DNA from 3 places in the Necropsobacter rosorum genome. Region 1 is predicted to be linked to each of the others. Evidence: riboswitches for the same ligand, from Rfam matches in the RefSeq annotation. Region 1 holds a riboswitch; each other region holds the start of a gene.

Region 1 (8,052 bases):
TGAGGCGGGTTCCAACGCGGCGGATCTTGAGGTCGTCGGCAATCTTATGCTCAGTAAAGACATTGTGGTACTCGGCGTGGTTCAGGTGCTGCTGAATCTGTTTATTTCCTGCTGGGGCATCATGACCTTTCATCAATTAAGCGAACGCCGCAGGCTGTCACTCGGCCAAACGCTCAATATGACGGCAAAACGTTTTGCCGGGGTATTTTTCATTAACCTGATCATTGTCTTTCCGCTGGTCATCGGATTGGCGGAATCGCTGGTCGCGCTGATCGGCAAAAACGCCCCTTCGCTGTTTTCCGTTTTCACCATTACGCTGGGAATCTTCATTTTTATCCGCCTGAATCTTGCCACCGTCCATTATCTGATCACGCAAACGGGGCTGGCGCAAACCCTGAAAGTCATCTGGCTGAGCGGTTTTAAACGAACCGGTGTGTTATTTATTTACTGTTTACTGATTTACTTCGCCCTGCCGCTTATCGTCAGAAATATTGCGGCGTTGAGCGACAATATGCTGTTCGATATCGTTATTTCATTTATTATTTCGGCGATTAACGTCTTTTCATTAATCTTCAGTTATCGCTTTTATACTTTATTTATGCAAAAGGCTCAGGCATGAAACAATTATTAGAATTTATTCCGCTGATTTTATTTTTCGCCGTTTATAAGCTGGTCGGTATCCGTGAAGCGGCACTGACCTTAATTATCGCAACGGTTATTCAGCTGGTTGTACTGAAGCTCAAATACGGTAAAATCGAAAAACAGCAGCTGGTGATGGGCGTTGCGGTGGTCTTTTTCGGGACGCTGACCGCTTATTTCAACGAACTTGAATTTTTGAAATGGAAAGTCACCGTGGTGTACGCCGTCTTTGCTTTGGCGCTGCTTATTAGTCAATACGGTTTTAAAAAGCCGCTGATTAAACAATTACTGGGCAAAGAGATTGAACTGCCTCAGCAGGCATGGGAGAATCTGAATCTGGGCTGGGTCGGCTTTTTTATCCTGTGCATGCTGGTTAATATCTTCATCAGCCGGTATTTTTCCGACGATATTTGGGTGGATTTTAAAACCTTCGGCATTCTGGGGATGACGTTTATAGCGACGCTGGCAACCGGCGTGTATATTTATCGTTACCTGCCGAAAGCGGACAATAAAGAAAAACAATAGGAAGCATCATGTCAGATTTTATTGAAACCACGACGGGCCGTCATTCAAAAGGCAGTCTTTTATTAAGAACGCTGGCAATGCCGTCGGACACCAATGCCGCCGGCGATATTTTCGGTGGCTGGATTATGTCGCAAATGGATATGGGCGGTGCCATTCTGGCGAAAGAAATCGCTCACGGGCGGGTCGTAACCGTCGCGGTGGACAGCATGACCTTTATCCGCCCGATTGCGGTCGGCGATGTGGTTTGCTGTTACGGCGAATGCGTCAAAGTCGGGCGCTCCTCCATTCAGATAAAAATCGAAGTATGGGCGAAAAAAGTCGCCAGCGAACCTATCGGCGAACGCTACTGCGTCACCGAAGCAGTCTTTACTTTTGTCGCAGTGGATCCGCAAGGCGCGCCGCGCGCGATTCCGCGCGAAAACAATCCGGAACTGGAAAAAGCATTAGCACATATTGCCGAACAGGCGCAACCATAAGGAGAACAGCATGTACTATGTCATTTTCGCACAAGATAACCCCAATACGCTGGCTCAGCGGCTGGCCGTTCGCGAACAACATCTCGCACGGCTGAAAGCTCTGCAGGCGCAAAACCGCTTACTGACCGCCGGACCGAATCCGGCAATCGACGATGAAAATCCGGCCGACGCGGGCTTTACCGGCTCGACCGTAATCGCCCGATTCGACAGTCTGGCTGCGGCTCAGGCTTGGGCCGCTCAGGATCCTTATGTTGAAGCCGGCGTCTATGGCGAGGTGATCGTCAAACCCTTTAAGAAAGTATTTTAACCGCTTGACCCGGCACTCTCCCGTTAGCCGGGAAAACACGCTTTCCTAACCCCTAATGCAAACTCAACAACAAGGAAAAACGCTATGTCAGACTTTCTACAAACTTACCAACAACATGCGGACGAACGCGCCGCGCAGGGCGTCGTAGCGAAACCACTGGACGCAGAACAAACCGCACAACTGGTGGAATTACTCAAAGATCCGCCGCCGGGAACCGAACAAACCTTACTCGAATTATTTACCGACCGCATTCCCGCCGGGGTGGACGAGGCGGCCTATGTCAAAGCGGCATTTTTAGCGGCCATTCTCCGCGCGGAAACCGCCTCGCCACTGATTTCGCCCGAAAGTGCGGTCGAATTATTGGGAACAATGCAGGGCGGTTACAATATTGAGCCGTTACTGACCGCACTTGATGATGAAAAACTCGCGCCCTATGCCGTTAAAGCCCTTTCCGCCACCCTCTTAATGTTTGATAATTTCCATGATGTCGCCGAACGCGCCGCGCAAGGTAATGAACATGCCCGCCACGTGCTACAGTCTTGGGCGGACGCCGAATGGTTTTTGTCACGCCCGCCGTTAGCGGAAAAGCTCACGGTGACGGTTTTTAAAGTCAGCGGCGAAACCAATACGGATGATCTTTCACCGGCGCAGGATGCCTGGTCGCGCCCGGATATTCCGCTGCATGCGCTGGCTATGCTGAAAAACGCCCGCGACGGTATCCGGCCCGATGACGACGGCAATATCGGCCCGATCACACAATTGCAAGCCTTAAAACAAAAAGGCTACCCGCTTGCTTATGTGGGCGATGTGGTGGGCACCGGCTCATCGCGCAAATCCGCTACCAACTCGGTATTGTGGTTTATGGGCGAAGACATTCCCCATGTGCCGAACAAGCGCGCCGGCGGCGTGGTGTTAGGCGGCAAAATCGCCCCGATTTTCTTTAACACGCTGGAAGATGCCGGCACATTGCCGATCGAAGTGGATGTCAGCAATCTGGAAATGGGCGATGTTATTGATATTTATCCCTATCAGGGCAAAATCTGCCGCCACGACAGCGATGAGGTGCTGGCCGAATTCCGCCTGAAAACCGACGTCTTGCTGGATGAAGTGCGCGCCGGCGGACGTATTCCGCTGATTATCGGGCGCGGCTTAACCCATAAAGCACGTCAAACGCTGGGGCTGGAAGAAAGCGACGTATTCGCCAAACCGCATGCCGTGCAAGACAGTAAAAAAGGCTTTACGCTGGCGCAGAAAATCGTCGGCCGGGCCTGCGGTGTGGCGGGTGTTCGTCCCGGGCAATATTGCGAACCGCATATGACCTCCGTCGGCTCACAGGATACCACCGGGCCGATGACCCGCGACGAATTAAAAGATCTCGCCTGTCTGGGTTTTTCCGCCGATTTGGTGATGCAGTCTTTCTGCCATACCGCCGCTTATCCGAAACCGGTGGATGTCGTCACCCAGCACACGCTGCCGGATTTTATTATGAACCGCGGCGGTGTCTCGTTAAGACCGGGCGACGGTATTATCCATTCCTGGTTAAACCGCATGCTGTTGCCGGATACTGTCGGCACCGGCGGCGATTCGCATACCCGTTTCCCGATCGGTATTTCATTCCCGGCCGGTTCCGGCTTGGTCGCCTTTGCCGCGGCGACCGGCGTGATGCCTCTGGATATGCCGGAATCGGTGCTGGTTCGCTTTAAAGGCGAAATGCAACCGGGCATTACCCTGCGCGATCTGGTACACGCCATTCCTTATTATGCCATTCAGCAGGGCTTGCTCACGGTGGAGAAAAAAGGCAAGAAAAATATTTTCTCCGGCCGGATTCTGGAAATCGAAGGGCTGGAGCACTTAAAAGCGGAACAGGCGTTCGAACTGTCCGACGCCTCGGCGGAACGGTCGGCAGCGGCCTGTACCATTAAGCTGGATAAAGCGCCGATCATCGAATATCTCAACTCCAATATCGTTCTGCTGAAATGGATGATCGCCGAAGGTTACGGCGATCGCAGAACGCTGGAACGGCGCATCAAAGGAATGGAAAAATGGCTTGCCGACCCGCAACTTTTAGAAGCGGATCCCGATGCCGAATACGCCGCGGTGATCGAAATCGATTTGAACGACATCAAAGAACCGATTTTATGCGCCCCGAACGATCCCGACGATGCCCGCTTATTGTCCGAGGTGCAGGGCGACAAGATCGACGAGGTGTTTATCGGTTCCTGTATGACCAATATCGGTCACTTCCGTGCCGCAGGCAAATTACTGGCGAAATTCAAAGGCATGATCCCGACCCGCCTGTGGGTCGCGCCGCCGACCAAAATGGATGCAGCCCTGCTGACGGAAGAAGGCTATTACAGCATCTTCGGCAAAAGCGGCGCGCGCGTGGAAATTCCCGGTTGTTCCCTGTGTATGGGCAACCAGGCACGCGTCGCCAATCATGCCACCGTGGTGTCCACCTCCACCCGCAATTTCCCGAACCGCTTAGGACAAGGCGCGAACGTTTATCTGGCGTCCGCCGAACTGGCGGCGGTTTCGGCCTTGCTGGGCAAACTGCCGACTCCGGAAGAATACCTGTCTTACGCGGCGGATTTGCAGCAGGATAAGGACGACACCTACCGTTATATGAACTTCGATCAAATCGGCAGCTACACCAAAAAAGCCGATGAAGTGATCTTTCAAACTACGGTATAACACGATTGGCTGTCTCAGCTTATCTCTTTAAAGCAAAGTGCGGTTATTTTCACCGCACTTTTTTAGTGCACCGCACAACGCGATAACATTTAAGGATAAACACCATGACAAGGACATCGATTCTGGCTACGCTGGCCATGCTTTTCGGATTCATCCATACCAACCCGGCACAGGCGGCGGGAAAACTCACCCTCTATTGCAGCATGCAATATGACGTATGCGAACGGGTGGCAAACGTTTTCGGCCAAAAATATCAGGTTGACACTCGCTTCGTGCGCCACAGCACCGGCGCCGCGTTGGCGAAAATCAAATCCGAGCAATCCCTGCCGCAGGCAGATGTCTGGTACGGCGGCACCATTGAACCGCACTTTCAGGCCGGTGCGCTGGGTTTGCTGCACGCCTACCGTTCGCCCCGTCAGGCGGAAATTCTGCCGGTATTTCAGGAATTGATGCGCCAAAAAGGAGAATTCACCTCCATCGGCTATATGATCATTTTCGGCCTCGGCATGAACCACGAAAAACTGCGTCAGCTCGGCATATCGGATTATCCCAAATGTATGCGGGATCTGCTCGATCCGCGCCTGAAAAATCAGGTTCAACTGCCGGATCCGAGAAGCTCCGGCACCGGTTATACCTTTTTAACCGCCGCGGTACAATTATGGGGCGAAGACAAGGCGTTTGACTATTTGAAAGCGCTTAATCAGAATATTTCCCAATATACCAAAAGCGGGGTGGAACGAACGCTGCTTTCACGCGGCGAGGTGGCGGTGAGCATCGGTTTTTTAAGCGGTTATGCGCTGGAAAAAGCCAAAGGCGCCCCCGTGACGATGCAAACGCTGTGCGAAGGCACGCCGTATTCGCTGGGCGGAATCAGTATTCTGCGCAATGCGCGCAATCTGGACAATGCCAAACTGTTTATGGACTGGGCATTAAGTGCCGAAGCGCAGCAACTGGCGCTACAGGATGAGAAAATCTATCAGTATCCGACCAACGTCAACGCCGAATTATCGCCGGATGCTCCCGCTCCCGAGGCGTTAAATCTCATTCCGTTTGATTTCGACCGTTTCGGCTCCGATGCGGAGGCAAAACGCTTGATCGAACGCTGGGTGCGGGAAGTGAAACTCAACTGAGTCCGACTGCCGCAAACCGGATAATAAAATTGCCGGCCTCAACGCCGGTTGAACAACATCACATCGGATTTTGACAATTCAGCAAAGCCGATTATACTAAAGCGCTGTCGATCATTGCCGCACCGGTGCCGTGATGATCGACGCATTGAACAACCGTTAGTCGGGGTGCTAGCAATAGCTGAGATCATACCCGTGAACCTGATACAGTTAATACTGACGTAGGAAACTAATCGCAAACCGCCGCCGTTATGCTGGCGGAGGTTGAATCTGCCGTTCTGCTTCGTCAATATTGCTGGTCGATCTTTTATATAAGGAAACACTATGCAATTATTTTCTCCCAAACCAATCACTGTCCCTCAACGCCGTCGTATTCCGTTCAGGCTGCTTTTATTATTCTGGCTGCCCTTTGCCGGGCTGAACGGCGCACAAGCGGCGGGCAAGCTGACGGTGTATTGCAGCGTGCAGCATAATGTGTGCGAAAAAATGGTGAAAACATTCGCCCAAAAATATCATGTGGACACCAAATTCGTACGCAACAGCACCGGCGCGACCCTTGCGAAAATCAAAGCGGAACAGGCGCTGCCGCAAGCGGACATCTGGTACGGCGGTACTATTGAACCGCACTTTCAGGCCGCCCAGTTAGGTCTGCTGCAACCTTACCGCTCCCCCTATCAGGCGGAAACCATGCCGCAATTTAAACGCCTGCTGGAAGAAAAAGGCGATTACACCGCCATCGGTTATATTATCGTGCTCGGCATCGGGGTGAATACGGAAAAATTCAAACAACTCGGCATTCGGGATTATCCTCGATGCTGGAAAGACCTGCTCGATCCGCGCCTGAAAGATCAGATTCAAATGCCCGACCCGCGCAATACCGGCACCGGCTATACCTTTATCGCCACGCTGATCCAGCTGTGGGGCGAAGAAGAAGCCTTTCGTTATTTAAACGCGCTGCACAACAATATTTCGCAATATGCCAAAAGCGGTACGGAAAAATCCAATCTGTCGCGCGGCGATGCGGCGGTAACGATCGGCTTTGTGAACGGTTATGCCTCGGAAAAGGAAAAAGGCGCGCCGGTGGAAGCCATTCTGCCTTGTGACGGCGACAGTTATTCGCTGGGCGGCATCAGCATTCTGAAAGGCGCACGCAATCCGGACAATGCCAAGCTGTTTATGGATTGGGCGCTGACGGCGGACGCGCAGGAAATCGCCTGGCGCGAGGAGAAAATGTATCAAATCCCGACTAACATTCACGCTCAAGCCTCGCCGAACTCCGTCAACCCGAAGGATCTGAAACTGATTGATTTTGATTTCGAGCGTTTCGGATCCGATACGGAAAGCAAACGTTTAATCGAAAAATGGCTCACCGAAGTGAAGCTCAACTAAGATTGCGGCTTTCAATTCAGCGAAAGTGCGGTTAAAATCACCGCACTTTTTTACATTTGAAAGCAAGGAAAGCAATGGAACTTCGTCATTATATTATTTTTGCCGTCTCGGTTATCCTGTTACAGCTGTTTATCCATCTGTTCAACCGCACGCTGTACTGGCTTCTCAGCGGCAAAATCGGGCATAAAACCCGCCGAGCTATCGCTATCTTTAATTATCTGGCGGCCAACGGCATTATTCTGCTGACCGTGTTCCGCCTTCAGCCGATGTTCCGTTTAAGCGCGTTAATTCTGGTTTTTCTGCTGTTTGCCGCGTTTATCAGTATCGCTGCCGCGCTGATTTACCGCCTGCTGCGCAATAACGTAAACCGCGACAAACTGAACCGCACTTTACGCCTTGCCTATCTGCCGGCACTGGCGGGGTTGCTCGGGCTGAGCGTCTATAATGCCTACACGCCGACAGTGCGACATTATCAAATCACCCTCGACAAACCGCTGCAACCGTTACGCCTCGGCGTGGCGAGCGATTTGCATTTAGGCACGCTGTTCGGCGCCCGGCAATTGGATCGGCTGGCACAGATTATGCACGAGGAAAACGTGGATATGATTCTGCTGCCGGGCGATATCATGGACGATAACACCGATGCCTATCTGGCGCAAAACATGCGGCCTCATCTGGCGCAACTGAGCGCGCCGCTGGGCGTGTACGCCACCCTCGGCAATCATGATTTTTTCGGTCATCAACAGGCTATCGCGCATGAAATCCGCCGGGCGGGCATTACCTTGTTAATGGATCAAACCCTGCCGGTGGACAACCGCATGGTGCTAGTCGGGCGCAATGACGATCTGCTCGGCGATCGCCCGAGCACCGCACAACTGCTGCACGGCGTCGATACGCG
Region 2 (8,052 bases), 470 kb from region 1:
GAGAACAACATGAAAAAATTACTCTTGTTTCCTTTGTTTATCTTTACGCTGAGCGCCTGCGTTTCCGCGCCGAAAGGCTTAGAGCGTGACCGATACGCTATCCGCAGTCTGTCACAGATCCAGACGGAAGATTATGCCTGTCGCTGTAAATCGGTTCGTCTGGGCGGTAAAGTGCTGGCGGTAACGGCGTTAAAACAGCAGACTAAATTAGAAATTCTCAGCCTACCGATCGCCGAATATTCGGCCAAGCCGCTGCTGGACGGCGCGACGAACGGGCGGTTTATCGCTTATATTCAGGGCTTTGTCGATCCGGAAAGTCTGAAGGATCAATATGTGACCGTCGCAGGCCGGCTGACGATGCAGGAACAGGGCAAAATTGACGAAGCGCCGTATCATTATCCGGTGGTCGCGGTGGAAAATTATAAGCGCTGGACGCTGATGCGCGAATATTATTATGATCCTGATGATGATTACTGGGGCGGATTCTGGGGCTTTTCCCGTTCGCGCTGGGGACTGGGCGGCGCGTTTTGGCGGCCGGAACCGAGATTTCGTTACGGTTTGTACTAAGCCCGCCTAACGTGCTAAAATCCGACCGCACTTTTCCGATGACAATAATAAGGATAACAAATGGAAAAACCTTGGTTTAAAAATTATCCGGCGGATTCCGAATTTGAATTGAATACGTCCGAATATGAAAATATCTTGGATATGTTTGACCGGGCGATAAGAGCCCATCCTGATCGCGCGGCGTATATCAATATGGGACAGGTTTTAACTTTCCGTAAACTGGAAGAACGCAGCCGGGCGTTTGCCGCCTATCTGCAAAACGAATTAAAACTGAAAGGCGGCGAACGGGTCGCCTTAATGATGCCGAACCTGCTGCAATATCCTATCGCGTTATTCGGTATTTTGCGCGCCGGGCTGGTGGTGGTGAACGTCAATCCGCTTTATACCCCGCGCGAACTGGAACATCAGCTGCAAGACAGCGGCGCCAAAGCGATTGTGGTGGTGTCTAATTTCGCTTCCACACTGGAAGAAGTGGTATTTAACACCAATGTCAAACATGTGATTTTAACCCGCATGGGCGATCAGCTGTCTTTCGGCAAACGCACGCTGGTCAATTTTGTGGTGAAATATGTCAAAAAATTAGTGCCGAAATATAAACTGCCGCATGCGGTGACTTTTCGTGAAGTCTTGGCCATCGGTAAACACCGCCAGTATGTGCGCCCGCATCTGGAACGCGATACGCTGGCGTTTTTACAATATACCGGCGGCACCACCGGCGTGGCGAAAGGCGCGATGCTGTCGCACGGCAATATTATCACCAATGTTTTTCAGGCCAAATGGATAGCTTACCCCTTTGTCGGGGATCGCAGCCGCGAACGTAAAGCGGTGCTGGCGCTGCCGCTGTATCATGTGTTCGCCTTAACGGTGAATTGCCTGTTGTTTATCGAACTGGGCGTGACCGCACTGTTAATCACCAATCCGCGCGATATCGACGGTTTTGTCAAAGAGCTGAGAAAACACCGTTTCGCCGCCATTACCGGCGTGAATACCTTATTTAATGCCTTGCTGAATAACGAAAATTTCAAAGAAGTGGATTTTTCCGCGCTGAAACTGTCTGTCGGCGGCGGCATGGCGATTCAGCAATCGGTGGCGACCCGCTGGCATGAGACCACCGGTTGCAGCATTATTGAAGGCTACGGCATGACGGAATGTTCGCCGTTAATTGCGGCCTGTCCGATCAATGTGGTGAAACATAACGGCACCATCGGCGTGCCGGTGCCGAATACGGATATCAGAATTATTAAAGAAGACGGTTCGCCAGCCGCCTTGGGCGAGCCGGGCGAGCTTTGGGTGAAAGGCGAGCAGGTGATGCAGGGATACTGGCAGCGTCCGGAAGCCACCGCGGAGGTGCTGAAAGACGGTTGGATGGCCACCGGCGATATTGTGATTATGGATGAAAGCTATAGCCTGCGTATTGTTGATCGCAAAAAAGATATGATCATCGTCTCCGGCTTTAATGTTTATCCGAACGAAATTGAAGATGTGGTGATGCTGAATTATAAAGTCGCCGAAGTGGTGGCAATCGGTGTGCCGCACGAAGTGTCCGGCGAAACCATCAAGATTTTTGTGGTGAAAAAAGACGACAGCCTGACCCGCGATGAATTGCGCCAGCATTGTCGCCGTCATTTAACGCGCTATAAAGTGCCGAAAGAGATCGAATTCCGCGACGAGTTGCCGAAAACCAACGTGGGGAAAATTTTACGCCGAGTGCTGCGAGAAGAAGAAATCGCCAAACGCGCGGCACAGTAATTCAGTATAAGATGGGCTTAACCGCCCATCATTTTTGCCCGTAAAATTAAAAGATTAACGGGCGACTTTGGGTTTACATTATGTCCATATTAATAAAAGAAATCGAAAATGCACCGCACTTTAGGCTGATAACGACCAATCAGGCGCTGGACGAGGTTTGCCGGCAGGCACGGCAACAACGTGCGGTGGCGTTAGATACCGAATTTGTGCGAACCCGCACTTTTTATCCGCGCTTAGGCCTGATTCAGCTGTATGACGGTGAACAGGTCAGTTTAATCGATCCTAATCAGATTGATGATTTTTCGCCTTTCGTGGCATTACTGGCGGATCCGTCGCTGTGCAAAGTGCTGCACGCCAGCAGCGAGGATCTGGAGGTTTTCCAGCATTATTTTCAGCAGCTGCCGCGCCCGATGATGGATACGCAGGTGATGGCGAGTTTTCTGAATCTCGGTCATTCTCTTGGTTTCGCTGCGCTGATTAAACATTATTTTCAGCTGGAGCTTGATAAAGGCGCATCGCGTACCGATTGGCTGGCACGTCCGTTATCGGAAAATCAACTGCGCTATGCAGCGGCGGATGTGTGGTATTTGCTGCCATTGTATCGGCGGATGCAGACGGCTTTAGCGCAGACCCGCTGGCAAAGTGCGGTGCAAAATGACTGCGAATCGCTGCTGAATAAACGGGAAAAAAGCAAAGACAGCGACAAGGCGTATTTGGCTATTGCCAACGCCTGGCGTTTGGATCGGCTTGAGCTGATGCGGTTGAAACTGCTGGCAAAGTGGCGTTATCAGGAAGCGAAGAAACGGGATCTGGCGTTAAATTTTGTGGTCAAAAGCGAGCATTTATGGCTGGCGGCCAAACATCATCCCAAGCATACTTCCACCTTGCTGGAAATGGGATTTTCGTCTTCCGAAGTCCGTATTCACGGCAAAAAAATCCTGCAACTTATTGATCAGGTCAAACGGATCGATGAACAGGCGTATCCGCCGCTGATTGAGCGCCTTGCCGATGATCCGCGTTACCGCAGCACGTTGAAAATGCTACAACGCGAATTAAAAGCCCTGACCCCGCCGGATCTGCCTGCGGAAGTGATTGCCGGCAAAAAAGCGCTGGAAGAACTGATGCGCTGGTGCTGGCAGGCCGAGCGGGATGAGGCTCAACCGCCCGAGTTATTGTGCGGCTGGCGGCGGGAGTTCGGCTTGCCGTTGCTGGCATCTTTACAAAACTTTTAATTTATCGATTGGCAACTTTGCCTGCCACAGAGTAAAATTAAGCGCTCATATATCATCTATGTGAGATTTTCACTAACATATTAAGGACAGTACAATGAATAAAGTATTGAAAATCGGAGCGGCAATCGTGTTCGCTCTGTTCGTAGCGGCATGTAACAAAGCGGATCCAGCGGCGGATTTTAAAAAGCTGACCGATTGGGGGGCGGCGAATCAACAGGCGCAGGCGGCGTTCCAGGCGGAATTTCAGAAAAAAGTCGCCACACAGGATCCGCAGCAAATTGAACAGGCGGTTAATGAGTTAAATACCAAAATCAGCGAAATTGAAAAAAGCCTCAATGCGCTTGATATTCAAAGCCCTGAAATCAAACCGTTGAAAGAAAAAATGAAATCCACCCTGGCATTATCCAGTGATTTAATGAAAGACAGCCTTGCGCTGATGAAAAATCCGACCGACGAGGGCGTGAAAGCGTTACAGGATAAAACCCAGCATGCGGTGCAGGCGACTAATGAATTACAGCAATTACAGTCGCAGCTTGCCGAAAAATACGGTGAGAAAAAATAATTTCACCTCACGCTTTTCGCTTACAGCCATTCGATATCCCGAATGGCTTTTTTGTGGCCACCATAAACTTTTTGCCTTTTAGATTCACTTCCTATACACTCAACACCGTTAGTCGGGGTGCTTCCGTGCGGAGGCTGAGATAACACCCGTGAACCTGATCCAGTTAATACTGACGTAGGAAACTCATTATGCAAAATACTTTTTTCACTTATCCGTTCCGTTCGCTATTTTCCCTTATTCATCTTTTTCCTTTATTTACGCGATGACAGCAAAAATCCGAATGCTGTTTAAATTGAAAAATTGACGCCGATTTATGATCAGGAGTGATGATGTTTGATATAAAAACAATGCTGACGTTATATTTTGTTGCCGGCAGTCAGGATTGCCGGCATTTGGCAGGTGATCGCGCGCAACATTTGCTGCGTATTTTGCAGCAGGCGCTGGAAAGCGGCATTACCTGTTTTCAGTTCCGGGACAAAGGGTTCGGTTCACTGGAACAGGATCGCGCGGCGCAAAAACAGTTGGCGCTGCAATGCCGGGATTTGTGTCGTCATTATCGGGTGCCGTTTATTGTGAATGATGATGTCGAACTGGCGCTGGCGGTTGCGGCGGACGGCATTCATGTGGGGCAGTCGGACATGCAGGCGGCGCAAATCCGCGCCCAAACCGACCGCACGTTGATCGTCGGGTTGTCGGTCAATACGCTGGAGCAGGCACAGCGTGGTGCGGCGTCAGCGGATGTTGACTATTTGGGCGTCGGCCCGATTTTTCCGACCCAATCGAAAGCGGATCAAAAACCGGCGGTGGGAAGCGAATTTATCGCACGTTTAAGAGAGCAGGGCATAACTAAACCGTTAGTGGCTATCGGCGGTATCACCCAAGAAAGCGCCGCGCAGCTGGCCGCGTTCGGGGCGGACGGTATTGCGGTTATTTCGGCCATTACGCGCGCGCAGGATGTGCCGGCTGCGGTTAAAGCCTTACACCGGCAGCTGGGATAAACGCAATAGCCGGCGAGCGAATACGGATAAATCGCGGCGCTAATGCCGGCCGGCATATCCGTCAATGGGCGGCCAGCTTTTCGAGTAACGCCTGATTGATGTCGCGCAGGGAGGTTAATTTGGCATCCGCCAGCGACCAGCGGGGATCGGTTTTTGTGGCATTATCCGGAATGACGACACATTTCATGGAGGCGGCTTTCACTGCGGTCATGCCGATCACCGAATCTTCAATACCGAGGCAGTCACCGGGCGCGGTCTGTAATTGTTCCGCCGCGTGCAGATAAACCTGCGGATGCGGTTTGTTGTAATCCAGTTCGGTGGCGGAGGATAAATAGGCAAAATACTGAGCGATGTCGCAGCGGCGGGTGATTTCCTCCAGCAATTTGCGCGGCGAGGCGGAGGCGACCGCCAGCCGATAACCCAGTGCGGTCAGTTTTTCCAGCGTTTCCGTCACCCCGGGCATCAGAGGTTTTTGCTTTAAAATCATGTCGATGGCGTGCGTATTTAAACGGCTCGCCATTTCGTCGGCCGGCACCGGCGCGTTGTGATATTTTTGGTAGATTTTTTCCACGATAGCCCGCGAAGGCAAACCGGTCAGGGCGACCATGTCCGCCCAAGTCACGGGAAGATCAAAGGCGTTGAAAATCTCAACGCCGGCTTGTTTCCATAAGGGTTCGGAGTCGATCAGCACTCCGTCCATATCAAAAATGATTGCTTTAACAGTCATCTATTCTCCTAACAGTCGATGAATAAATTTGCGCGTCAATTCAATGTAATTGCCGTGAAAACGGTGGCTGAAATTGAGTAAATAATACAGCTGATACAATGCTTTACGTTCCTGATAAGCCGCTTGCAGCGGATAAGTGCGGTCATAATTCTGATAGAATTCCGCGCCAAAGGGCTGGAACAGTTCGCTAAACGCGATGTCGCATTCCCGATCGCCCCAGTAACAGGCGGGATCATACACCACCATATGTTCATTTGCTACGGCGCAGTTTTCAATCCATAGGTTACCGTGTAACAGCGACGGTTTGGGATTGTGTTTAGCCAGCCGGGCGGCGACGGTGCGGACGATAAGCGCGATATCGCCGAAATCCAGCGCTTTTTCTTTACAGATTTGCAACTGCCAGCCGATACGTTGTTCGCTGAAAAATTTCGCCCAATTATCTTTCCATTCGTTCGGCTGATAAACCGGCCCCAGCCAGCTATCGAAATCCAGTCCATAATGTTCGGCATTGCCGGCAAGATGAAGCTGCGCCAGCTGACTGCCGAATTCCGCCATTGTCCGAGCGGTCGGCGGCGTGAGGCGCAGCGCCTCCAGCAGCAGGAAACTGTGTCCCTGAGAACATCCCATACCGTAAACCTGCGGAACGCGGACGGTATTGGTTTTGGCCAACAGAGTCAGCTGATCGGCTTCTGCGCGGAACATGGAACGGTATGATTTGGCATTGACTTTAACAAAAACCGGTTGGATACCGTCATCAATCACCCAGGCTTCGTGCATTTCGCCACTGTGCACTTTCACCTTTTCTTTGATGGAATAGTATGCGCCGAATTGATCGGCCAACACCTGAGATACGGATTTCCACATCGTTTCCTCCTTTGCTCATCACATTGGTTCGTGTTGATAATAAAGGGAATTGTGTGAATATTCTGTGATTGAAGTCAAGTTTTGATAAATATTCCGCCCATTCCTTGCCACATCGCCGGCGATTGCGCTACAGTAAGCACCGAGTTGGACTAAGCGGAGGAAAAGATGCAACTGTACATTTATGATCATTGCCCGTTTTGCGTACGCGCACGCATGATTTTCGGTTTGAAAAATATACCGGTGGAAACGGTGGTGCTGCTAAATGACGATGAAGCCACGCCCACCGGGCTGGTCGGCAAAAAAATGGTGCCGATTCTGGTGAAAGATGACGGCGGCGCGATGCCGGAAAGTCTGGATATTGTGCGTTATATTGACGATAACTACGGCGCCAAACTGCTGTCGGATCAGGTTCGCCCGGCACTGGAGAACTGGATGAAAACGGTCGGTGCGTATTATAACCGGTTATTGTTGCCGCGTTTTGTGCAGCTTGGGCTGGCGGAATATGCCACGGAAAGCGCGCGGCGTTATTTTCTTGCCAAGAAGACCGAAAGTATCGGCGATTTTGCCGAAAATCTGGCCAATACGCCGCAATATATCGCACGCTTAAACGCCGATTTGGCGGAGCTCGCCCCTTTGATTGTGAATGAAAACGCGGTCAATGGCGAATTATCGCTGGAAGATATTCTGCTGTTTCCGATGCTGCGCAATCTCACCTGCGTGAAAGGGCTGGTGTTTCCGGAGCGCGTGCGCGCTTATATTGAGCGCATGTCGGCGTTGAGTCATGTGGCGCTTTATACCGATAATGCGGTGTAAATCAGCGCCTTTTTCGTTGCGCGAAACTGTGCTAAAATGCACCGCACTTTTATTGTACATTGTAGGTATGTATAAAAGTGCGGTGCAAAAACAGCACGATTAACCCGAGGGATTATTATCCCTTATTTTATTTTTAACTACTGCACATGTAACCTTTGGTATGGGTTACCACTGTATAAGGATTTAATATGCCTATTATTACTTTACCTGACGGTTCCCAACGTCAGTTTGATCACCCCGTTTCCGTGTATGACGTCGCGCAGAATATCGGCGCAGGACTTGCCAAAGCCACCATTGCAGGGCGAGTGAACGGCGAGCGGCGCGATGCCTGCGATCTCATTGAGCAAGATGCCACCCTTGAAATCATTACCGCAAAAGATGAAGACGGTCTGGAAATTATCCGTCACTCCTGCGCGCACTTGCTCGGTCATGCGATTAAACAGCTTTTCCCGGATGTCAAAATGGCTATCGGCCCGACGATTGACAACGGCTTTTATTATGATGTGGATTTAGACCGCGCCTTGACCCAAGAGGATTTGG
Region 3 (8,052 bases), on a different contig from region 1:
TGACGCTACAGGAAGCGGAAAATGCGGTGCGCGATATGCTGGCGGGTAATGCCTTCGGCGAGGCCGGGCATCGCGTGGTGATCGAGGAATTTCTGGACGGTGAAGAGGCCAGTTTTATCGTGATGGTGGACGGTGAACACGTGGAACCGATGGCCACCAGTCAGGATCACAAACGGGTCGGCGAGCAGGATCAGGGGCTGAACACCGGCGGTATGGGCGCGTATTCGCCGGCGCCGGTGGTGACGCCAGAAATTCATCAGCGGGTGATGGAACAGATTATTTATCCGACCGTGCGCGGCATGGCGAGCGAAAATAATCGGTATAAAGGGTTTTTGTATGCCGGTTTGATGATTGACAAACAGGGGCAGCCGAAAGTGATCGAATTTAATTGCCGTTTCGGCGATCCGGAAACGCAGCCGATTATGCTGCGGATGAAATCGGATTTGGTGGCGCTTTGCCTGCAAGCCTGCCGCGGGAAGTTGGATCAGATCACCTCCGAATGGGACAGCCGGGCGGCGCTGGGCATCGTGCTGGCTGCGGAAGGGTATCCGGGCGATTATCGCAAAGGCGATGACATTCACGGTTTGCCCGCACAAGCGGCGGCGGACGAAAAAGTCTTTCTTGCCGGTGTCGCCGAGGAAAACGGTAAACTCGTTACCAACGGCGGACGGGTACTTTGCGCCACCGCCTTAGGCGATAGCGTATTTGATGCGCAACAAAAAGCCTTAAAACTTGCCGAACAAATCCAATGGACAGGGCGTTTTTATCGTCGCGATATTGGCTATCGTGCCGTAGCAAGAGAAAAAAACGCTTAAAATTCAGACCGCACTTTTAAAAGTGCGGTTGATTTTTGCACTATTTTGATAAATTAAGGTTTTTATTATGAAAACACTTGTTCTAGTTGGATGTTGTGCGGCATTATTATCTGCTTGTTCGGTTAATCACGATAATACATATCATTGGCGACCTTATTTCGATTTAGAGGGAAAATTACAACATATTGCTTTTAGTAATATTATTGTACTAAAAGATGGTAAAGAAAGTATTCCTGATGTAAAAGAGCAACAAGGTGTCGCAATTCGTAAAACAAGATTTGGTGAGTTGACTTCTCATGAAACGCTAGGAAAAATTTATGGCTTGTTTGACGCTAATAATGTTCCGATGGCAGTAATATTTATTTCGGATTTTTTAGTACCGAATAATTCTCTTAATCCACATATTCCGGAACATATTAAAGCCCTTGCCAAAGCGAAGCAATTTGATTTTTATGAATTTGGTAAACAACGTTTAGGTATTGTGCGTTATCGTGCTAAAAATGGTATTTGCCAAGATTTTAAAGAAAAGGCTGGTGTACAGTTAGAAATGGCAACTAATTATTATCCACAAAATAGCTTTACCGATTTTTATACCAGTTTTATCCGTGTGCAGCTAAATCATAAAAAAGCATTAAGTGCAGTGGATTATGAGCAAAAATTAACAGGCCAAGATAAAAAACTGCAAGCAGAAATGAAAGATTATGTGGAAAAACATTGGCAGAAAATAGCCGATGCCAATATCAATGAAAAAGTAGGTCTATTAGCAAATATTGTTTGCAAGTAGCCGTTATTTTTTAGAGTAAATGAATTATTTTCATAAAGATAATGAAAAAATCCCAATAAAATTTTTGTAAAAATAGCGTACAATAAATTTCAACCAACGTGAATAATGAGGACACCCCCATGTTAAAAAGAAGTATGAATATTGCCGATTATGATCCCGTATTATGGGAAGCGATTCAAGATGAAGATCGCCGTCAGGAAGAGCATATCGAACTGATTGCTTCCGAAAACTATGCCAGCCCGCGCGTTATGCAGGCGCAAGGTTCGCAATTAACCAATAAATATGCGGAAGGTTATCCGGGTAAACGCTATTACGGCGGCTGCGAATATGTGGATATTGTTGAGCAACTGGCTATTGACCGCGCCAAAGAGCTGTTCGGCGCAGATTATGCCAATGTACAGCCGCATTCCGGTTCGCAGGCGAATGCGGCGGTGTATATGGCGTTGCTGAATCCGGGCGATACCATTTTAGGCATGAGTCTGGCGCATGGCGGTCATTTAACGCACGGCGCGTCGGTCAGTTTCTCCGGTAAGATTTATCATGCGGAACAATACGGCATTACCGCAGAAGGGCTGATCGATTACGATGCTTTGCGTAAACAGGCACAGGAAGTAAAACCGAAAATGATTGTCGGCGGTTTCTCCGCTTATTCCCAAGTGGTGGATTGGGCGAAAATGCGTGAAATTGCCGATGAAGTGGGCGCTTATCTGTTCGTGGATATGGCTCATGTGGCCGGGTTGATCGCAGCCGGCGTTTATCCGAGCCCGGTGCCGCACGCCCATGTGGTAACCACCACCACGCATAAAACCTTAGCCGGCCCGCGCGGCGGTCTGATTCTTTCTGCCAGCGGCGATCAGGAAATGTATAAAAAACTGCAAAGTGCGGTGTTCCCAGCCGGTCAGGGCGGGCCGTTAATGCATGTGATTGCGGCGAAAGCGGTATGTTTTAAAGAAGCGCTGGAACCGGAATTCAAAGCTTATCAGGCGCAGGTAGTAAAAAATGCGCAGGCGATGGTCGAAGTCTTCAAACAGCGCGGTTTTGAGGTGGTGTCCAACGGCACGCAAAATCACCTGTTCTTAGTCAGCTTTATCAAACAGGGATTGACCGGTAAAGCGGCGGATGCGGCATTAGGTGCGGCGAATATTACGGTGAATAAAAACTCCGTGCCGAATGACCCGCAAAAACCGTTTATTACTTCCGGTATTCGTGTGGGTACGCCGTCGATTACCCGTCGCGGTTTCAAACAAGAGGACGCCAAAGCACTGGCGGGCTGGATGTGCGACGTGCTGGACAGTCTGGGTAAAGACAACCATGAAGCCGTGGTGCTTTCTACCAAAGCTAAAGTGCTGGAAATCTGTAAACGCCTGCCGGTTTATGCCTAATCGGTATGATTGTTAGAGAAAGCGGCGATCTTAATCGCCGCTTATTTTTTGCCTGACGTAAACGGTAGAGATTGCGCTCAGGCCGCCGGTTTATTGACCATAATTTCAATCACCTGACGATCGGTATATTGCATGCTGCGCGAGGCGATATCGCACAGATTGTTGATGGACCGGTCGATACTGTGTTCGACGATCCCTTCATCACCGGTGACCTGTATGTTATCCAGCGCCATTAGCACCGCTTTATAGCCTGAGGTCACGCTGGTGGACACTTTCATCGCACAGCCGTTTGCCGCACCGTCGCAGATGATCCCGCTGATATCGCCGATCATACTGCTTATGGCCATGCTGATCGTCTCGAATTTGCCACTTAATAACCAGGCGATCCCCGCACAGCTGCCCATTGCCGCCGTGGTTGCCGCGCATAAAGCGGACAGTTTGGGCAGTTTGCTGTGAATATAAATCGCCATTAAATGAGAGAGAAACAGCGCGCGGATTAGACGCCGGCGATCAGCCTGCAAATGCTGTGCGACTACAACCACCGGCATAGTGGCGGTGATGCCCTGATTGCCTGAGCCGGAATTGCTCATGGCCGGTAAATTCGCGCCGCCCATTCGGGCATCGGAAGCGGCGGTGGTGGCGATGATGATGCGGTTCATCAGATCATCGCTGAGCAGCCCGCTGCGGATGTGTTTTTGCAATGTCCGCCCGATGTGCAGCCCGTAATCTTGGCGTAATCCCTCCTGCGACAGCGCTTCATTCAAGCGTGCCGCTTCGGCGATAAAGGCAATACTGTTTTCATCCGCACGCATGGCAAAATCAAAAATATCCTTTGCACTAAGTGCGGTGAAAATTTCTTGAGAATTTTCGTTGTCAACGGCGCAGGGCTTGGCAAACAGGGTTTCGCCGTTTTTTTCAATATAAATAATATTGGCGTGATGCGCCGCAATCCGCACGCAAACGCTGTCCTGTCCGCAAAATAAGGTCGCCTCGGAATATAACAGATGGTCGGTTTGCAGCATAGAGACTTTGACCTTTTCGGCGCTGATCAGCGCTTTGGCATGAGCGACCTGTTCGGCGTTAATATTTTTTAACACTTCCAAACCCGCATCCGGATCGCCGCCCGTCGCCCCGATTGCCGCCGCCATTTTCAGCCCCAGCGTACCGGTTCCCGGCACGGTAACGCCCATGCCGTTTTTCATTAAATTCGGTGACACTTTCGCTTCGATTTTCTGCGGCTCGGCGGCTAAATATTTGCGCGCGGTAGCCGCCGCCAGCGCCAGCGAAATGGGTTCCGTGCAGCCCAGTGCGGGCACCACTTCCCGTTTGGCGATAGCTAACAGCGATTGTTCTATATTGTGATTGAGGGCCGAATGAGGCCGGTCGGCGGCGTCCTGTACTGACGGTGAACCGTCAGCTGCCGGCGGAGGTGTGCAATTCATAGCATGTCCTTGGGGTAAAATTTTATAGTCTTAAGTTTTTCTTAATATTTAATTGTTTTAATAAGCCTCAACAAGACAACAGCGTCTTGTTGCTTACGATGTTATTTTGGAGACCTATTATGAAAAAACTTAGTTTAGCAACAATTTTAGCATTATCAACCGTTAGTCTGTTTGCCGTTGCACAGAATGAACAGATTAGCGTATCACAGCAAAAAGGCGGCACCCAGATGACTCAACCGGCACCGCAAAACGGTAAAGGCCGCTGCGATTACCGCGATGGCAGACATCATGGCGATAAAAAATCCCGCGGCGATTGGAATGGCAAAGATGAAGTACGCGGCGGCTTTAAAGATCCGAGCAAACCGGCGGTAGATACGGCCAATCAGCCGCGCCGTCCGGAGTTTAATTTTCCGGTGTTGAAAGTCGCCGATGCCGACAGCTGGAAAGACAATCAGTTCATTGCGCTGCAGGGGAAAATTGTCGAGCAGGTGGGAAAACGGGATTTCTTATTCCGTGACGCCAGCGGTGAAATCGAAGTGGAAATCAGCCGTCGCGCATGGCACGGTCAGGACATTACGCCGAACGATGAGGTGAAATTATTCGGTGATGTGAATAAATCCTGGAAAAAACCGACGATCGAAATTCGTCATGTTGAAAAAGTAAAACCGTAATTTTCGGTGGCAAATTATTTTTTTTACGCTAAACTCAATCACTGAAATTAGTCGGGGTGCGTGCCGGATGCGCGCTGAGATCATACCCGTGAACCTGAAGCAGTTAATACTGACGTAGGAAACTAATTTGGTTATCGCGCGGTTATCGATAACGTGATGTGTTTCGCAAGCGGTGTTCCCCGGCAGTTTCGTATCATCAATTTTTTATGGGAGCGAATCTATGTCTATGGTACAGCAGCTGATCGAAGCGGCAAAAACCGATTGGGAAGCCTATATTTATCACCCGTTCGTTAACCGTTTGGCGGACGGCACCTTACCGGAATCCTGTTTTCAGCATTATCTGAAACAGGATTATTTATATTTGTTTCATTACAGCCGCGCCTTATCGCTCGGCATTTTTAAAGCGGACAATTTCGAACATATTCAGTATGCCCATCAGGCCAATGATCTGCTGTTAAAGGAAATTCAGCTGCATATTGCATTCTGCCGTCAGTGGGGCATTTCCGAGCAGGCGCTGATGAACGAAGCGGAATCGCCCGCCTGTGTGGCATATACCCGTTATGTGCTGGATTGCGGCGTGAAAGGCGGTCTGGCGGAACTTTATACTGCGCTGGCGCCTTGTATGCTGGGCTATGCGGCGATTGGCAAACGGCTGGCCGGCATAACGACGGCACATAATCCTTATCAGGCGTGGATCGATACCTATGCCGGCGAGGATTTCCAGCAGGCGGCGGCAGATTTTGCCCGCAGGCTGGATAGTTTTTGTGCCGAGTTAAGCGACACTCGGCGGCGGCAGCTGCGAACCGTTTTCAGTACGGCAACCCGAATGGAAGCCGCATTCTGGCAAATGGGGCTGGATTTAAGCTGATCCGGCGCGGTAATGCAATCATAAAAAGTGCGGTCAAAATTATGCGAATTTTATTAATTGAAGATGATCCGTTAATCGGCGACGGGATTAAAGTCGGGTTAACCCAATCCGGTTTCAGCGTGGATTGGTTTACCGACGGAAACACCGGCTTGCAGGCAGTGAAAGCCGCGCCTTATGACGCCGTAGTGCTGGATCTGACCTTGCCGAAAATGGACGGTCTGGATATTGTGCAACGCTGGCGCAACGACAGTGAAGATGTGCCGGTGCTGATTCTGACCGCACGGGATACGCTGGATGAGCGCATTACCGGTTTGCAGCGCGGCGCGGACGATTATTTATGCAAGCCCTTTGCGCTGGCGGAAGTGGTTGCCCGCTTGCAGGCGCTGATCCGGCGCCGTTATGGTCATACTAATCCGGTTATTGCCCATGGCCCGGTCAAATTCGATCCGAATCAGCATAAGGTTTTTCTGCATGAGCAGGAAGTGGCGCTGACCACCCGGGAATATAAGCTGCTGGAACTTTTTATGCACCATAAAGACAGAGTGCTGTCACGTTCCGCCATTGAGGAAAAACTCTACACTTGGGATGACGAAGTCAGCAGCAATGCGCTGGAAGTGCATATTTACAACCTGCGGCAAAAATTGGGTAAACAGTTTATCCGCACCGTGCACGGTGTCGGTTATGCGTTGGGAAAAGCGGATGAAAACAGCTAAACCTGCCAGCCTGCGTTTTCGCTTGATTATTATGCTCTCGTTTATCGCGCTGATCGTATGGACGATCTCCACTGCGGTGGCTTGGTTACAGGTGCGCAAAGAAGTCAATGAAGTGTTTGATGCGCAGCAGATTTTATTTGCCAAACGGCTGGCGTCTTCCGACTTGCGGACGATATTAATCGAACGGCACCGCCCCGAGTTTTTCAACGGATATAAAAATCGTCGCCGTTTTATGCCGAAAAAAGGCTATGACGGCAATGCGCTGGCCTTTGCGGTTTTCACCCCTAACGGCGAAATCGTACTCAGCGACGGTGAGAACGGCGACGGTTTTATTTTTGCGCCGGCACGCGGATTTTCGGTGACAAACATCCGGGACAGCGAGGATAAGTGGCGCATTTTTTGGCTGCCGCTGGGCGATCGCCTGATCGTAGCGGTGGGGCAGGAGCTGGGCTATCGGGAAAACCTGATTCAGAATATGGTGTTCGGCCAAATGTGGATTTGGTTTGCCAGCCTGCCGTTTCTGCTCGGTTTAATTGTGTGGGTCATCAGCCGGGAGCTGCGCGCCTTACGCCGGGTCGGTGAACAGCTCAGTCAGCGTGCGCCGGCAGATAATACGGCATTATCCGTACAACATGTGCCGCGTGAAATTCTGCCGCTGGTGAACGAATTAAACCGCTTTTTTGACCGCACGGCCAGCATGTTGCTGCGCGAACGCCGTTTTACCTCCGATGCCGCTCATGAGCTGCGCAGCCCGCTTGCCGCATTGCGGATTCAGACCGAAGTGGCACAGCTTGCCGGTGACGACAATGCGGTGCGCGAACAGGCGCTGAAACATCTGACCCAGGGCATTGATCGCGCCACCCAATTGGTCGAACAGCTGCTGACCCTTTCCCGTCTGGATAACCTTCAACAACTGGATAATTTAGAAACGATTCACTGGGATAAACTGATTCCCTCGCTGATCGGTGAATTATATTTCAGCGCCCGGAAAAGCGGCATTGAGCTGGCCTTTGAACAACAGGCGCTGCCGCCGCAGCGGCAGGGACAACCGCTGTTGCTGTCTTTAATGCTGCGCAATCTGATCGACAATGCCATCCGTTATGGCCGCGCCGGCAGCACGGTGACGGTGCGTTTAACTCACGATCGCATTGTGGTGGAAGACAACGGCGGCGGTGTGGAGGAAGCGGATCTGACAAAACTCGGACAACGCTTTTACCGCCCGGCGGGGCAAAACGAAAAGGGCAGCGGACTGGGATTGTCGATTGTATATCGCATTGCACAGCTGCATCATTATCAAGTGCGGTTAAAAAACGGGCTGAATGCCAAGCAGGAAAAAGGCCTGCAAGTCAGTATTCTATTCAATTAAAAAACGGGAAA

The links. A riboswitch is a leader RNA that binds a small molecule or an ion and turns the genes downstream of it on or off. The one in region 1 is predicted to bind thiamine pyrophosphate.
Region 2: another riboswitch for thiamine pyrophosphate. It lies ahead of thiE (thiamine phosphate synthase); the one in region 1 lies ahead of ACESOH_RS06235 (ABC transporter substrate-binding protein).
Region 3: another riboswitch for thiamine pyrophosphate. It lies ahead of tenA (thiaminase II); the one in region 1 lies ahead of ACESOH_RS06235 (ABC transporter substrate-binding protein).

The regions. Positions count from the first base shown of each region.
Region 1 is NZ_CAXSXF010000002.1:489,052-497,103, forward strand. Features, by position in the region: gene ACESOH_RS06205 (hypothetical protein) at 1-619, shown strand, start outside; gene ACESOH_RS06210 (septation protein A) at 616-1,164, shown strand; gene yciA (acyl-CoA thioester hydrolase YciA) at 1,173-1,640, shown strand; gene ACESOH_RS06220 (YciI family protein) at 1,651-1,947, shown strand; gene acnB (bifunctional aconitate hydratase 2/2-methylisocitrate dehydratase) at 2,032-4,638, shown strand; gene ACESOH_RS06230 (ABC transporter substrate-binding protein) at 4,743-5,768, shown strand; TPP riboswitch at 5,920-6,010, shown strand; gene ACESOH_RS06235 (ABC transporter substrate-binding protein) at 6,090-7,154, shown strand; gene ACESOH_RS06240 (metallophosphoesterase) at 7,229-8,052, shown strand, end outside.
Region 2 is NZ_CAXSXF010000002.1:15,262-23,313, forward strand. Features, by position in the region: gene ACESOH_RS04115 (Slp family lipoprotein) at 10-567, shown strand; gene fadD (long-chain-fatty-acid--CoA ligase FadD) at 628-2,316, shown strand; gene rnd (ribonuclease D) at 2,397-3,548, shown strand; gene ACESOH_RS04130 (PM1805 family lipoprotein) at 3,643-4,110, shown strand; TPP riboswitch at 4,214-4,308, shown strand; gene thiE (thiamine phosphate synthase) at 4,440-5,108, shown strand; gene hxpB (hexitol phosphatase HxpB) at 5,170-5,835, opposite strand; gene ACESOH_RS04145 (fructosamine kinase family protein) at 5,836-6,699, opposite strand; gene grxB (glutaredoxin 2) at 6,865-7,512, shown strand; gene thrS (threonine--tRNA ligase) at 7,701-8,052, shown strand, end outside.
Region 3 is NZ_CAXSXF010000003.1:115,542-123,593, forward strand. Features, by position in the region: gene purD (phosphoribosylamine--glycine ligase) at 1-815, shown strand, start outside; gene ACESOH_RS07100 (DUF8095 domain-containing protein) at 883-1,599, shown strand; gene glyA (serine hydroxymethyltransferase) at 1,719-2,981, shown strand; gene ACESOH_RS07110 (L-cysteine desulfidase family protein) at 3,059-4,423, opposite strand; gene ACESOH_RS07115 (YgiW/YdeI family stress tolerance OB fold protein) at 4,543-5,094, shown strand; TPP riboswitch at 5,137-5,232, shown strand; gene tenA (thiaminase II) at 5,315-5,962, shown strand; gene ACESOH_RS07125 (response regulator) at 6,004-6,675, shown strand; gene qseC (quorum sensing histidine kinase QseC) at 6,662-8,041, shown strand.